Regions from separate parts of the Kutzneria sp. NPDC051319 genome, predicted to be linked through region 2. Evidence: riboswitches for the same ligand, from Rfam matches in the RefSeq annotation. Region 2 holds a riboswitch; each other region holds the start of a gene.
The links. A riboswitch is a leader RNA that binds a small molecule or an ion and turns the genes downstream of it on or off. The one in region 2 is predicted to bind cobalamin.
Positions count from the first base shown of each region.

Region 1: another riboswitch for cobalamin. It lies ahead of AB0M73_RS17860 (CbtB-domain containing protein); the one in region 2 lies ahead of AB0M73_RS35855 (HoxN/HupN/NixA family nickel/cobalt transporter).
Region 3: another riboswitch for cobalamin. It lies ahead of AB0M73_RS19255 (ribonucleoside-diphosphate reductase subunit alpha); the one in region 2 lies ahead of AB0M73_RS35855 (HoxN/HupN/NixA family nickel/cobalt transporter).

Region 1 is NZ_JBFBAM010000015.1:91,008-94,549, reverse strand. It holds gene AB0M73_RS17875 (DUF3046 domain-containing protein) at 1-18, opposite strand, end outside; gene AB0M73_RS17870 (cyclodeaminase/cyclohydrolase family protein) at 300-908, shown strand; gene AB0M73_RS17865 (bifunctional 5,10-methylenetetrahydrofolate dehydrogenase/5,10-methenyltetrahydrofolate cyclohydrolase) at 905-1,726, shown strand; cobalamin riboswitch at 1,761-1,893, shown strand; gene AB0M73_RS17860 (CbtB-domain containing protein) at 1,926-2,141, shown strand; gene AB0M73_RS17855 (CbtA family protein) at 2,168-3,007, shown strand; gene AB0M73_RS17850 (histidine phosphatase family protein) at 2,926-3,542, shown strand, end outside.
Region 2 is NZ_JBFBAM010000054.1:28,232-31,773, forward strand. It holds gene AB0M73_RS35850 (superoxide dismutase) at 1-521, shown strand, start outside; gene AB0M73_RS35855 (HoxN/HupN/NixA family nickel/cobalt transporter) at 650-1,621, opposite strand; cobalamin riboswitch at 1,847-2,062, opposite strand; gene AB0M73_RS35860 (metal-sensitive transcriptional regulator) at 2,269-2,550, shown strand; gene AB0M73_RS35865 (heavy metal-associated domain-containing protein) at 2,578-2,784, shown strand; gene AB0M73_RS35870 (hypothetical protein) at 2,807-2,947, shown strand; gene AB0M73_RS35875 (lytic polysaccharide monooxygenase) at 3,408-3,542, shown strand, end outside.
Region 3 is NZ_JBFBAM010000016.1:184,543-188,084, reverse strand. It holds gene AB0M73_RS19255 (ribonucleoside-diphosphate reductase subunit alpha) at 1-1,537, opposite strand, end outside; cobalamin riboswitch at 1,647-1,856, opposite strand; gene AB0M73_RS19250 (SDR family oxidoreductase) at 2,025-2,699, shown strand; gene AB0M73_RS19245 (TetR/AcrR family transcriptional regulator) at 2,722-3,303, shown strand; gene AB0M73_RS19240 (polysaccharide lyase family 7 protein) at 3,537-3,542, shown strand, end outside.

The sequences.
Region 1 (3,542 bases), on a different contig from region 2:
GAAGGCAGTGATACGCATCGTGTGCAAGCCTACGCCGACAGCAAATTGCAGAAAGTGGGGACCGAGGGCTTCCCTGCCCCGGGAAACACGCTATCCTTGGCGTGGGCCCGTGATCCCCCCGACCTCAGCAGTTGGAAACTCACGGCGGAGCGCCGCAGTCGACCCCCAGGGCTGCGGCGCTTCTTTATGTCTCGGGCGCTGTTTGTTCGCCACCAAGTCCGCCTTCGCGGCGTCAGTCGCACACAAAACCGTTCTTCGTGCCGCTTTCGGGGACGCGCGGCGGTTCTAGGCTTGATCCCATGCGGGAGCAGAAGATCGGGTCCTGGCTCGACGACCTGGCGTCCGGTGCGCCGGCGCCGGGCGGCGGGGCGGTGGCGGCGATGCACGCGGCCATGGCGGCGGCATTGGTGTCGATGGTGTGCGAGCTGACCGTGGGCCGGCCGAAGTACGCGGAACACGAGCCGACGATGCGGGAAGCGCTGGCACGGGCGACCGAACACCGGCATACGGCGGTGGAACTGGCCGACGCGGACGCCGAGGCCTTCACGGGGGTGACGGACGCGTACCGGCTGCCGAAGGCCACCGACGACGAGAAGGCGGCCCGGAGCGCGGCGATCCAGGAGTCGCTGGTGCGGGCGGCGGACGTGCCGCTGCGGACGGCGGCGCTGGCGGCCGAGATCCTGGAGCTGGCCCGGCGGATCCGACCGGGCGCCAACGTCAACGTGCTGTCCGACGTGGCGGTGGCCGCGGTGTCGGCGCGGGCGGCCATGCAGGCGGCGGCGGTGAACGTGGCGGTGAACCGGGCGTCGATGACCGACGTAGCCACCCGAGCCCGACTGGAAACGGAACTGGCCCGTATCGGCGAAGAGGTCGCCGCGGCCGAGAAGTTCATCGAGGAGCTGGCATGACCCTCATCGACGGCCGCGCGGTGGCCGCTGCCATCCGCACGCAGGTCACCGCGGACGCGGCCCGGCTGCGCGACGGCGGCATCACCCCGACGCTGGCGATCGTCGTCCCCACCGACGACGAGGCCACGGCCTGGTACGTCCGCTCGATCGTGCGCACGGCGGACAAGGTCGGCGTGGCGGTGCGCGTGGTGGACGAGCGTGAGCTGCTGGGCCCGTGCCTGGACGAGCTGTCGGCGGACCCGACGGTGCACGGCGTGATCTGCCAGACGCCGTTGCCGCCGGGCCTCACGCGGGACGAGATCGCCCTGCACATCGACCCGGCCAAGGACGTGGACGGCGCCAACCCCACCAGCCTCGGGCGGCTGGCGGCGGGCCTGCCGGCGTTCGCGCCGGCGACGGCGCAGGCCGTGGTGGAGCTGCTGCGCGCGCACGGCACGACGATGGCCGGCGCGGACGTCGTGGTGGTGGGCCGCAGCACCGTGGTCGGCAAGCCGGCGGCGCTGCTGCTGCTCGCGGAGAACGCGACCGTGACGGTGTGCCACTCCCGCACCAAGGACCTGGCGGTGCAGACGAGCCGGGCCGACATCGTGGTGGCCTGCGTCGGCAGCGCGCACGTGCTCGGCGCCGCGCACATCCGCCCCGGCGCGGTGGTGATCGACGTCGGCACCAATCCGACCACGGACGGCGGCCTCGTCGGCGACGTGGACACCGACGCGGTGGAGCCGATCGCGGAGGCGATCACGCCGGTGCCGGGAGGTGTCGGCCCGGTGACGACCGCGCTGCTGTTGCGCAACGTCGTGTCGGCTGCCTCACGCTGAGCTCATACGCCCTGCTCGGCGGATTGACGTGCGTTGATCGGGGTCCGTAGTGTGCCACGCTGAGTGATGGAGTGCGTAAGCCGGTGGAAATCCGGCGCGGTCGCGCCACTGTGAGCCCGGGTTCTCGGATCCGGGCGAGCCAGACACCACGCCATCACCTGCCCAACGAACGGGACGCACGATCCCCGAAGGAGGCTCCGTGAGCACCATTCCCGTGACCACCGCCGTTCCGACGCCGGTTGTCCTGCCGCTGCCCAAGGCGATGCTGTGGCTGGGCGGCACCGTCCTGCTGGCGCTGGCGATGTACTACTTCATCGGCATCGACCAGGGCGCCACCTCGGTCTTCGGCGACAACATGTACATCCACGAGTTCGTGCACGACGCGCGTCACTTCCTCGGTTTCCCCTGCCACTGACCAACTCTCGGGCAGGACAACCGAACATGGAAAAGCGAATCATCCTGCGGGGCGTGCTGGTCGGCGCCCTGGCCGGGCTGCTGGCGTTCGTCTTCGCCCGGATCTTCGCCGAGCCGCAGATCCAGGCCGCGATCGACTACGAGAGCGGCCGCGACGAGGCCCAGGAGCTGCTGAACAAGGCGGCCGGCCTGCCCGCGGGCGACGAGGGTCCGGAGATCTTCACCCGGGCGATCCAGGCCAATGTCGGCATCGGCGTCGGCATCGTGCTGTTCGGCGTGGCCATGGGCGCGCTGTTCGCCGTGGCGTACGCGGTCTGCCTCGGCCGGGTCGGCAACCTGCGGCCCCGCACGCTGTCGGTGCTGGTGGCCGGCGGCGGCTTCCTCGGCATCTACCTGGTGCCGTTCGTGAAGTACCCGGCCAACCCGCCGTCGATAGGCCACGGGGCGACCATCGGCGTCCGCGGCGCGCTGTACGTGGTGATGATGGTCTGCTCGGTGGCGTTCCTGGTCGGCGCCGCGGTGCTGGGCAAGCGGTTGGCCAAGCGCTTCGGCAACTGGAACGCCACGCTGCTAGCGGCGCTAGCTTTCGTAGTGGTGACAGGCGTGGCGATGGCGCTGTTGCCGTCGCTGGGCGAGCTCGCGGCCAACGTCCGTGACTACGGCCCGCAGGCGACCGAGACTCCGCTGCCGCTGCGCAATCCGGCCGGCCAGATCGTCTATCCGGGCTTCCCGGCCGACGTGCTGTGGGACTTCCGCTTCTACTCGGTCGCCGCGCAGGCGATCATGTGGGCCGCCATCGGCCTGCTGTTCGCGCCGCTGGCCGAGCGGTTGTTGGCGCCCAGGGCCGAGCGGGTGGCGGCGTCCTGAACCGGATCTTCCTGGTCTGCCACGCCGCCACCGAGGCGGTGCGGCAGGCCCGTTTTCCCGCCGACGAGCCGTTGTCGCGACGGCCGTCGGCGGTGGCCGGCCCGGCCCGGTTGGACCGTCTCGCCCGGGGACCCGAGCTGCGCTGCGCGCAGACCGCCGAGGCCCTCGGTTGGGACGCCGCTGTCGACGACTCCCTGGCCGATCTCGATCACGGCTCGTGGCGCGGCCGGTCGTTGGCCGAGATCGACCAAGGCGACCTGATGGCGTGGATGACCGATCCCGAGGCCGCCCCCCATGGCGGCGAGCCCGTCAGCTCCGTCCTCAAGCGCGTCGCCGCCTGGCTGGACCGCGCAAGCGACGTCGGCCGCCTTGGCGTGGTCACCTCGCCCGCCGTGGTCCGGGCCGCAGTCCTAGCAGCGCTAGGGGCGCCGCCTTCGGCCTTCTGGCGCGTAGACGTCTCCCCGTCGACCGTCACCCAGCTCACCGGCGCTCCCGGCCGTTGGACCCTCCGGGAGACCGGCCTTCCCCTGGACGA
Region 2 (3,542 bases):
CCTACGTCAAGGGCGCCAACGACACCCTGGAGCGCATCGCCGAGGCCCGCGACAAGCGCGAGTTCGGCGGCCTGGTCGGCCTGGAGAAGACCTACGCGTTCAACCTGTCCGGCCACGTGCTGCACACCGTGTTCTGGGAGAACCTCTCCCCCGACGGCGGCGACAAGCCCGACGGCGAGCTGGCCGCGGCGATCGACGAGCACTTCGGCTCGTTCGACGCCTTCGCCGCCCAGCTGTCCTCGGCCACGACCCTCGTGCAGGGCTCCGGCTGGGGCGTGCTGGCCTGGGAGCCGCTGGGTGAGCGTCTGGTCGTCGAGCAGGTCTACGACCACCACGGCAACGTCGGCATGAACACCCGCCCGCTGCTGGTGTTCGACGCCTGGGAACACGCCTACTACCTGCAGTACCGCAACGTGCGCCCGGACTACGTGCAGAAGCTGTGGTCGCTGGTCAACTGGTCGGACGTGACGCGGCGGTTCGACATCGCCCGCGCCGGCGGCAGCACGCTGCCGACGACCTGAACCGACAGCCCCACCACGGCACACAGACTCGGCAGTGGATGCTCCGACAAAGCCCCTCTGCCGTGAGAGCGGCCCCGGCCAAGCCGGGGCCGCTCGCCCTTGGGGGCTGGCAGCCGTCCCTCTGACGGTCAGTCCCGCACCCGCCAGCGCCGTTCCACGCCGGCCAGACGCCAGTAGGCGATCGCCACCGCCCAGACCACCACGAACAGCCCGACGATGAGGAAGCCGACGTTGTTCAGGTCGAGATCGGCGATCCAGCCGCTGAACGGGTCGGTCAGGCCCAGCTTGTCCTGCAGCAGGCCGACCAGTTCGATGCTGCCGATCAGCAGAGCCACGGCCACGGACAGGCCGGTGATCACGATGTTGTAGTAGACCTTCCGAACCGGGTTGGCGAACGCCCACTGGTAGGCGAAGTTCATGAACGTGCCGTCCACCGTGTCCAAAAGGGACATGCCCGCCGCGAACAGCAGCGGCAGCACCACGATCGCGTACCACGGCAGACCGCTGGCCGCGCCGGTGCCGGCCAGCACCAGCAGCGTCACCTCGGTCGCGGTGTCGAACCCGATGCCGAACAGCAGGCCCACCGGGTACATCTGGCCGGGACGGCTGATCGACCGGGTCATGCCGCCCAGGAAGCGGTTGAAGAAGCCGCGCTCGTTCAGCCTGGCCTCCAACTCGTCCTCGTCGAACGCACCGGCACGCATCGACCGCCACACCCGGACGATGCCGACCAGCGCGAGCAGGTTGAGGATGCCGATCAGGTAGAGGAACAGCCCCGACACGCTGGTGCCGATCAGGCCCAGGGTCTGGTGGGCGCCGGAGTCCTCAGTGGTCAGCGCTCCCACCACCTGTGCGCCGGCGGCGATCAGCACCGCCAACACCAGCACCACCGTCGAGTGGCCCAGCGCGAACCAGAACCCGACCGACACCGGACGTTTGCCGTCGGACATCAGCTTCCGGGTGGTGTTGTCGATGGCGGCGATGTGGTCGCCGTCGAACGCGTGCCGCAGGCCCAGGGTGTACGCGGTGACGCCGAGGCCGACACCGAAAACCTGGGTCCCCATCGAGTAGTGGCCGGGAACCACGGCCAGCAACAGCATTCCCCAGGCGACCAGATGGAGCACCGCGATCACGCCGAGCACGCCGGCGATGCGCAGCCAGTCGTGTCTGTGCCCCAGCACAGCGTTGCGGAACGGGACAGGTGACGCCGGTTCGGTCACGCCAGACTCCTCGCGAGCGTGCGGAAGGGTCCCCACACCACCAGGCAGACCACGGCCGTGACCGTCCGTGGCCCGCCCGAGAGGCCCAGGAACCCGCGCGTGCCGGGTGGCACGCGCGCCGGCGGCAGGTCTTCGGACTCGTGGGCACCCGATCGCTCGGTCCTACTGGCCGTCGCTTCCCAGGCGCCGTGCGCGCCCAGTGCTCGATGACGGCGGTCGTTCCCACTCACCGCTGCGGGGCAGTCCCGGATTCACACCGGGTTCCCTCTTGCCTCGACCGTCCCACATCGGGGCGGCCGAACCGTCGACGGACACACCGTAGTTCACGACGGCAGTCGCGCGGCGGAAAAGGATTCAGCGGCTGACGTTGAACCATTCACACCGCCGGCGCGAATTCCCGTACGGGACGTTCGCCGCCCCTGTCGACGTACGCCTACCCCCTACGGGTATAAAGGGCTTGGCCCGCGGTTCCCTCGGCCACCAGCAGCCGGCCGCGCCGCGGGGCGCCGATCCCCAGGAGGACGACGATGCACGGCTACGCCCACAGCAAAGAGGCGCACCTGCGTCGCCTGCGCCGGATCGAGGGACAGGTCCGCGGGCTTCAGCGCATGATCGACGAGGACAAGTACTGCATCGACATCCTGACGCAGATCTCCGCCGCGACCAGGGCGTTGCAGGCGGTGTCCCTGTCGCTGCTCGACGAGCACCTCCGACACTGCGTCACCGACGCCATCGCCGAAGGCGGTACGAGCGCCGACGAGAAGATCAAGGAGGCGGGCGACGCGATCGCCCGCCTGGTCCGGTCCTGACAACACTTTTCGAGGAGAGAACGACTGATCGCCGAGAACACCTACACCGTCCAGGGCATGACCTGCGGGCACTGCGTCAGCTCGGTGACCGAGGAGGTCAGCGAGGTGACGGGCGTGCAGCAGGTGGACGTCGACCTGGCCACCGGCCGGCTCACCGTGACCAGCGACGGCGACGTGCCGGCGGCCGACATCCGCGCCGCCGTCGAAGAGGCCGGCTACCAGCTGGTCGGCTGACGCACTTCTCGAAGGAGTTGCGATGACCTCCGCGACGCGCCCGGCCACCATCGCGCCCGAGTACCTGGTGGCGGTCGTCGAGTCCGCCGGCTACACCGCCGCGCTGCCCGCGCCCGTGGACACCGCGCCCGAGCCGACCGATCCGACGCGTGCGCTCAGGTAGCGGCTGATCGTGCCGGCCGCGCTGACCGCGCCGGTGATCCTGCTGGCACGCTGATCTCGGTCGGCGTGAGCGCGGCGTACTGGCGGCGGGCGGGCGTGAATCAGCGGTGGGCGGAGCCACGGTGACCACGGCGCGCGCGAACCGCCACCAACTCGCCGACCCGACCGAAAACGGCTCCCACGCGCCATGGTCCACACCGGTGAGCCAGACCACTGCTGATCATGGTCTCTGAAACTTACACCGACGGGGCCGGCCGGGCGAACTGCGAGGTCCAAGCGTCCGACCAGCGCAGACACGGGGACGACCCTCGACGCTGCGGTCGCACGAAGGTGCACGCCCGCGTCCGGCGTCCCTACGATCGCGCCCACCGATCGTCCAGCCGACCCGAGGAGGGCCGTCAAGGGTGACGAGACGACATGGAACCCGAGCAATCCTCGCAGTCCTGGCGACACTGGGCGCGATGCTGCTGACGGTAGCACCCGCGCAGGCGCACGGCGCGCTGCTGGTCGCCGGCAGCCGAACCTTCCTCTGCTACCGGGACGGAATCACCTCGACCGGCCAAGTCATCCCGCAGAACTCCGCATGCCAGGCGGCG
Region 3 (3,542 bases), on a different contig from region 2:
CCGGCCGCCAGCGCGGGTTGGACCGGCCCGCCGGCTCGGTCGGGTAGTAGTTGATGTCGATCACGCGGTCCAGGAACGTGACCCCGGTGCGGACGGTCTCCCGCAGCTTGGTCCAGTCCAGGGCGTCGCCGGCCACGTGCGCGCCCAGGTTGACCGAGCCCAGGTTGCACACGGCGGTCTCGGCGTCGCTGGTGATCTCCAGGATCTCCGTGCAGAGATTGGAGAGGTGCACCACGTTGCCGGCCTCGGCGGTCTGGTTGCAGGTGCGGTTGGCGGTGTCCTTGAAGGTCATCCAGCCGTTGCCGGTCTGGGCCAGCGTACGCATCATCTTCGCGTACAGGTCGCGGGCCTTGACCTTGCGCACGGCCCGGCCGGCCTCCTCGGCCGCCCGGTAGGCGCGGTCGAAGTCCTCGCCCCACAGGTCCGGCAGCTCCGGCGTCTCGTCCGGGTCGAACAGCGACCACTCGGCGTCGGCCTCGACCCGGCGCATGAACTCGTCCGGGATCCAGTTGGCGATGTTCAGGTTGTGCGTGCGGCGCGCGTCCTCACCCGTGTTGTCGCGCAGCTCAAGGAACTCCTCGATGTCCGGGTGCCACGTCTCCAGGTAGACGCAGGCCGCGCCCTTGCGCCGGCCGCCCTGGTTGACCGCCGCCACCGAGGCGTCCAGCGTGCGCAGCCACGGCACGATGCCGTTGGAGTGGCCGTTGGTGCCGCGGATCAGGGCGCCGCGGGAGCGGACCCGGGACCACTGCACGCCGATGCCGCCGGCGAACTTGGACAGCTGCGCCACCTGCGCGTATCGCTCGTAGATCGACTCGAGCTCGTCGCGGGGCGAGTCCAGCAGGTAGCACGAGGACATCTGGGTGTGCCGGGTGCCCGAGTTGAACAGCGTCGGCGAGCTCGGCAGGTACGCCAGCGAGGACATCAGGCGGTAGAAGCGGATCGCCTCGGCCGCGGTGTGCGACAGGCCACAGGCCACGCGCAGCAGCCAGTACTGCGGGCGCTCCAGCACCGCCCGGGAATTGGGGTGGCGCAACAGGTAGCGGTCGTACACGGTGCGCAGGCCGAAGTACTCGAAGCGGCGGTCGTTGTCGGCGTCGATCGCGTCGTCCAGCTTGCGGGCGTGCGTGGCCACGAACTTGGCCGTCTCGTCGCCGATCAGGCCCTCGCGGTGGCCCAGCGCGATGCTCTGACTGAACGAGTGGATGCCCTGGCCGCGGACCTCCTTGTCGATGTACGCGGCGAGCAGCTGCGCGGCCAGCCGGGAGTACTCCGGCTCCTCCGAGACCAGTTCCGCGGCCGTCTGGATGGACAGCCGGTCCAGCTCCTCGGTGGTCGCGCCGTCGTACAGGCCGTTGATCGTCTTGGTCGCGACCCGCAGCGGGTCCACCTCGGACAGGCCGACCGCGTTGCGGCCCACCGCTTTCACGATCTTGTTCACGTCGACGGTCTCGAACGCGCCGCTGCGTTTGCGCACCCGCATCGTCGGGTGGGGGTCGGCATCGACCCGCACGACTGTCTTCACGGCTGGCTTCACGGCCTTGCTCCTCGCACGCTGTGGGCCCTGGGCGCGAGGACACAGGCGGCACGCGGCCGCGAGGAGTCCCCACGCCCTCCCTCGGGGCCTGGACACGAGCCCGTCCACGGTGCGGAACGGGCGAGCGGGCAGGTCTTCGGACTCACGGGCATGCCTGGTCGGCACCTACTGGCCGTCGCTTCCCGGACACCTGCGTCCAGTGCTTCGTGACGGCGGTCGTTCCCGTTCACCGCTGCGGGGCAGTCCCGGATTCGCACCGGGTTCCCTCTTACGACGACCGCCCTGGCGGGACGGCCGAACCAGCTCGGTGAGCACAATACATGGACGACGATCAGTCGCAAGAACCCACATGTTGTGTCGGCGTGTCAGGTAGGCCGAACCCGGTCCACGTCTCAGCCCGGCCGGCGCGGGCTCCCGGAGGTCGTGTGGCCGCGGTCACCGAGGTTCTTATTGCACCGTTCGTTCTCAACAGACTATCGTCGTCGACATGGACTTCACCAAGACTGTTGCCGTAGTGACCGGTGCGAACCGCGGCCTGGGCCGCAAGTTCGCCGAAGAGCTCGTCGCCCGTGGCGCGAAGGTGTACGCCACCGCGCGCCGCCCCGAGACCATCGACATCGAGGGCGTCACCCCGCTGCGCCTCGACGTCACCGACCACACCAGCATCGAGGCCGCCGCCAAGGTCGCCGCCGACGCCACCCTCCTGATCAACAACGCCGGCATCGGGAGCGCGCCCGGACTGCTGGAGCCCGACCTCGACACCGTCCGCGAGCAGCTTGAGGTGCACTTCGTCGGCCCGCTGGCGGCGATCCGCGCGTTCGCGCCGGCCATCGAGGCCAACGGCGGCGGCGCGATCCTCAACGTCGCCTCGGTGCTGTCGTTCGCCCACCCGGCGTGGTCCGGCGCGTACTCGGTGGCCAAGGCGGCCGAGTGGGCGATGACCGACGTCGTCCGCGAGGAGCTGGCGCCCAAGGGCATCACCGTGACCGGCCTGCACGTCGGCTTCATGGACACCGACATGGCCGCGCACGTGACCGAGGGCAAGTCGGACCCGGCCGAGGTCGCGTCGACCACCCTGGACGCCGTGGCCAAGGGCACGCCCGAGGTGCTGTTCGACGAGTTCACCCGCAACGTCAAGGCCGGCCTGAGCGCGGCCGTCTAGCCCGTGTGAGAGGTTTGTCCCCATGGTTCGGCACAAGGAATTCGATCCGGACACGGCCGTCGCCGACGCGATGGACCTGTTCTGGCGGCGCGGCTACGAGGCGACCTCGGTGCAGGATCTGGTCGAGCACACCGGGGTCGGCCGGCGCAGCATGTACGACACCTTCGGGGACAAGCACTCGCTCTACCTTCGCGCGCTCGACCGCTACCTCACGCTGGCAGAGGACGGGTTCCGCGAGAAGGCCGCGGCCGACGGCCTCTCGGCGATCCGCTCCCTGTTCTCACTCCTGCTCGAATCGCCGGCCGACGACTTCCGCGGCTGCCTGTTCGTGAACAGCTCCACCGAATTGGGGCCTTCGGACGACGCCGTCGCCGAGCGACTCGCGCAGCACTCGGCGGTGGCGCGCGAGACGCTGGCGGGGATGATCCGCCAGGGTCAGCGGGACGGTTCCGTCACCGACCGTATCGATGTCGAAACCGCCACCGCCGTGACCTTCAACGCCTGGGTCGGAGTCCGGGTGCAGGTCCGGGCACGCACCCCCCGCGACCAGATCATCCACGATGTGGAAAAACTGTTGGCCCTGCTCAACGGTTCACGGACCTGAACAATTCACCTGCCCGAAAGGTATTGACGGGGCAAGCGTGGGTATCCCAAACTGATGGCCCCTGCTCTTCTCGAAGTCGGTATGGCACCGCCGCCAAACCGGAGGAGATTAAAACCCATGCACACAATCCCTGCCAGCGTTTCTCGCTGTGACGGGGCGGCTCGACAACCCCGGGATCCTGCCTGATCCCTCGGTTCCCTGACGCCGCCACACGTCCCTGCGAGGAGTAAAAATTGAAC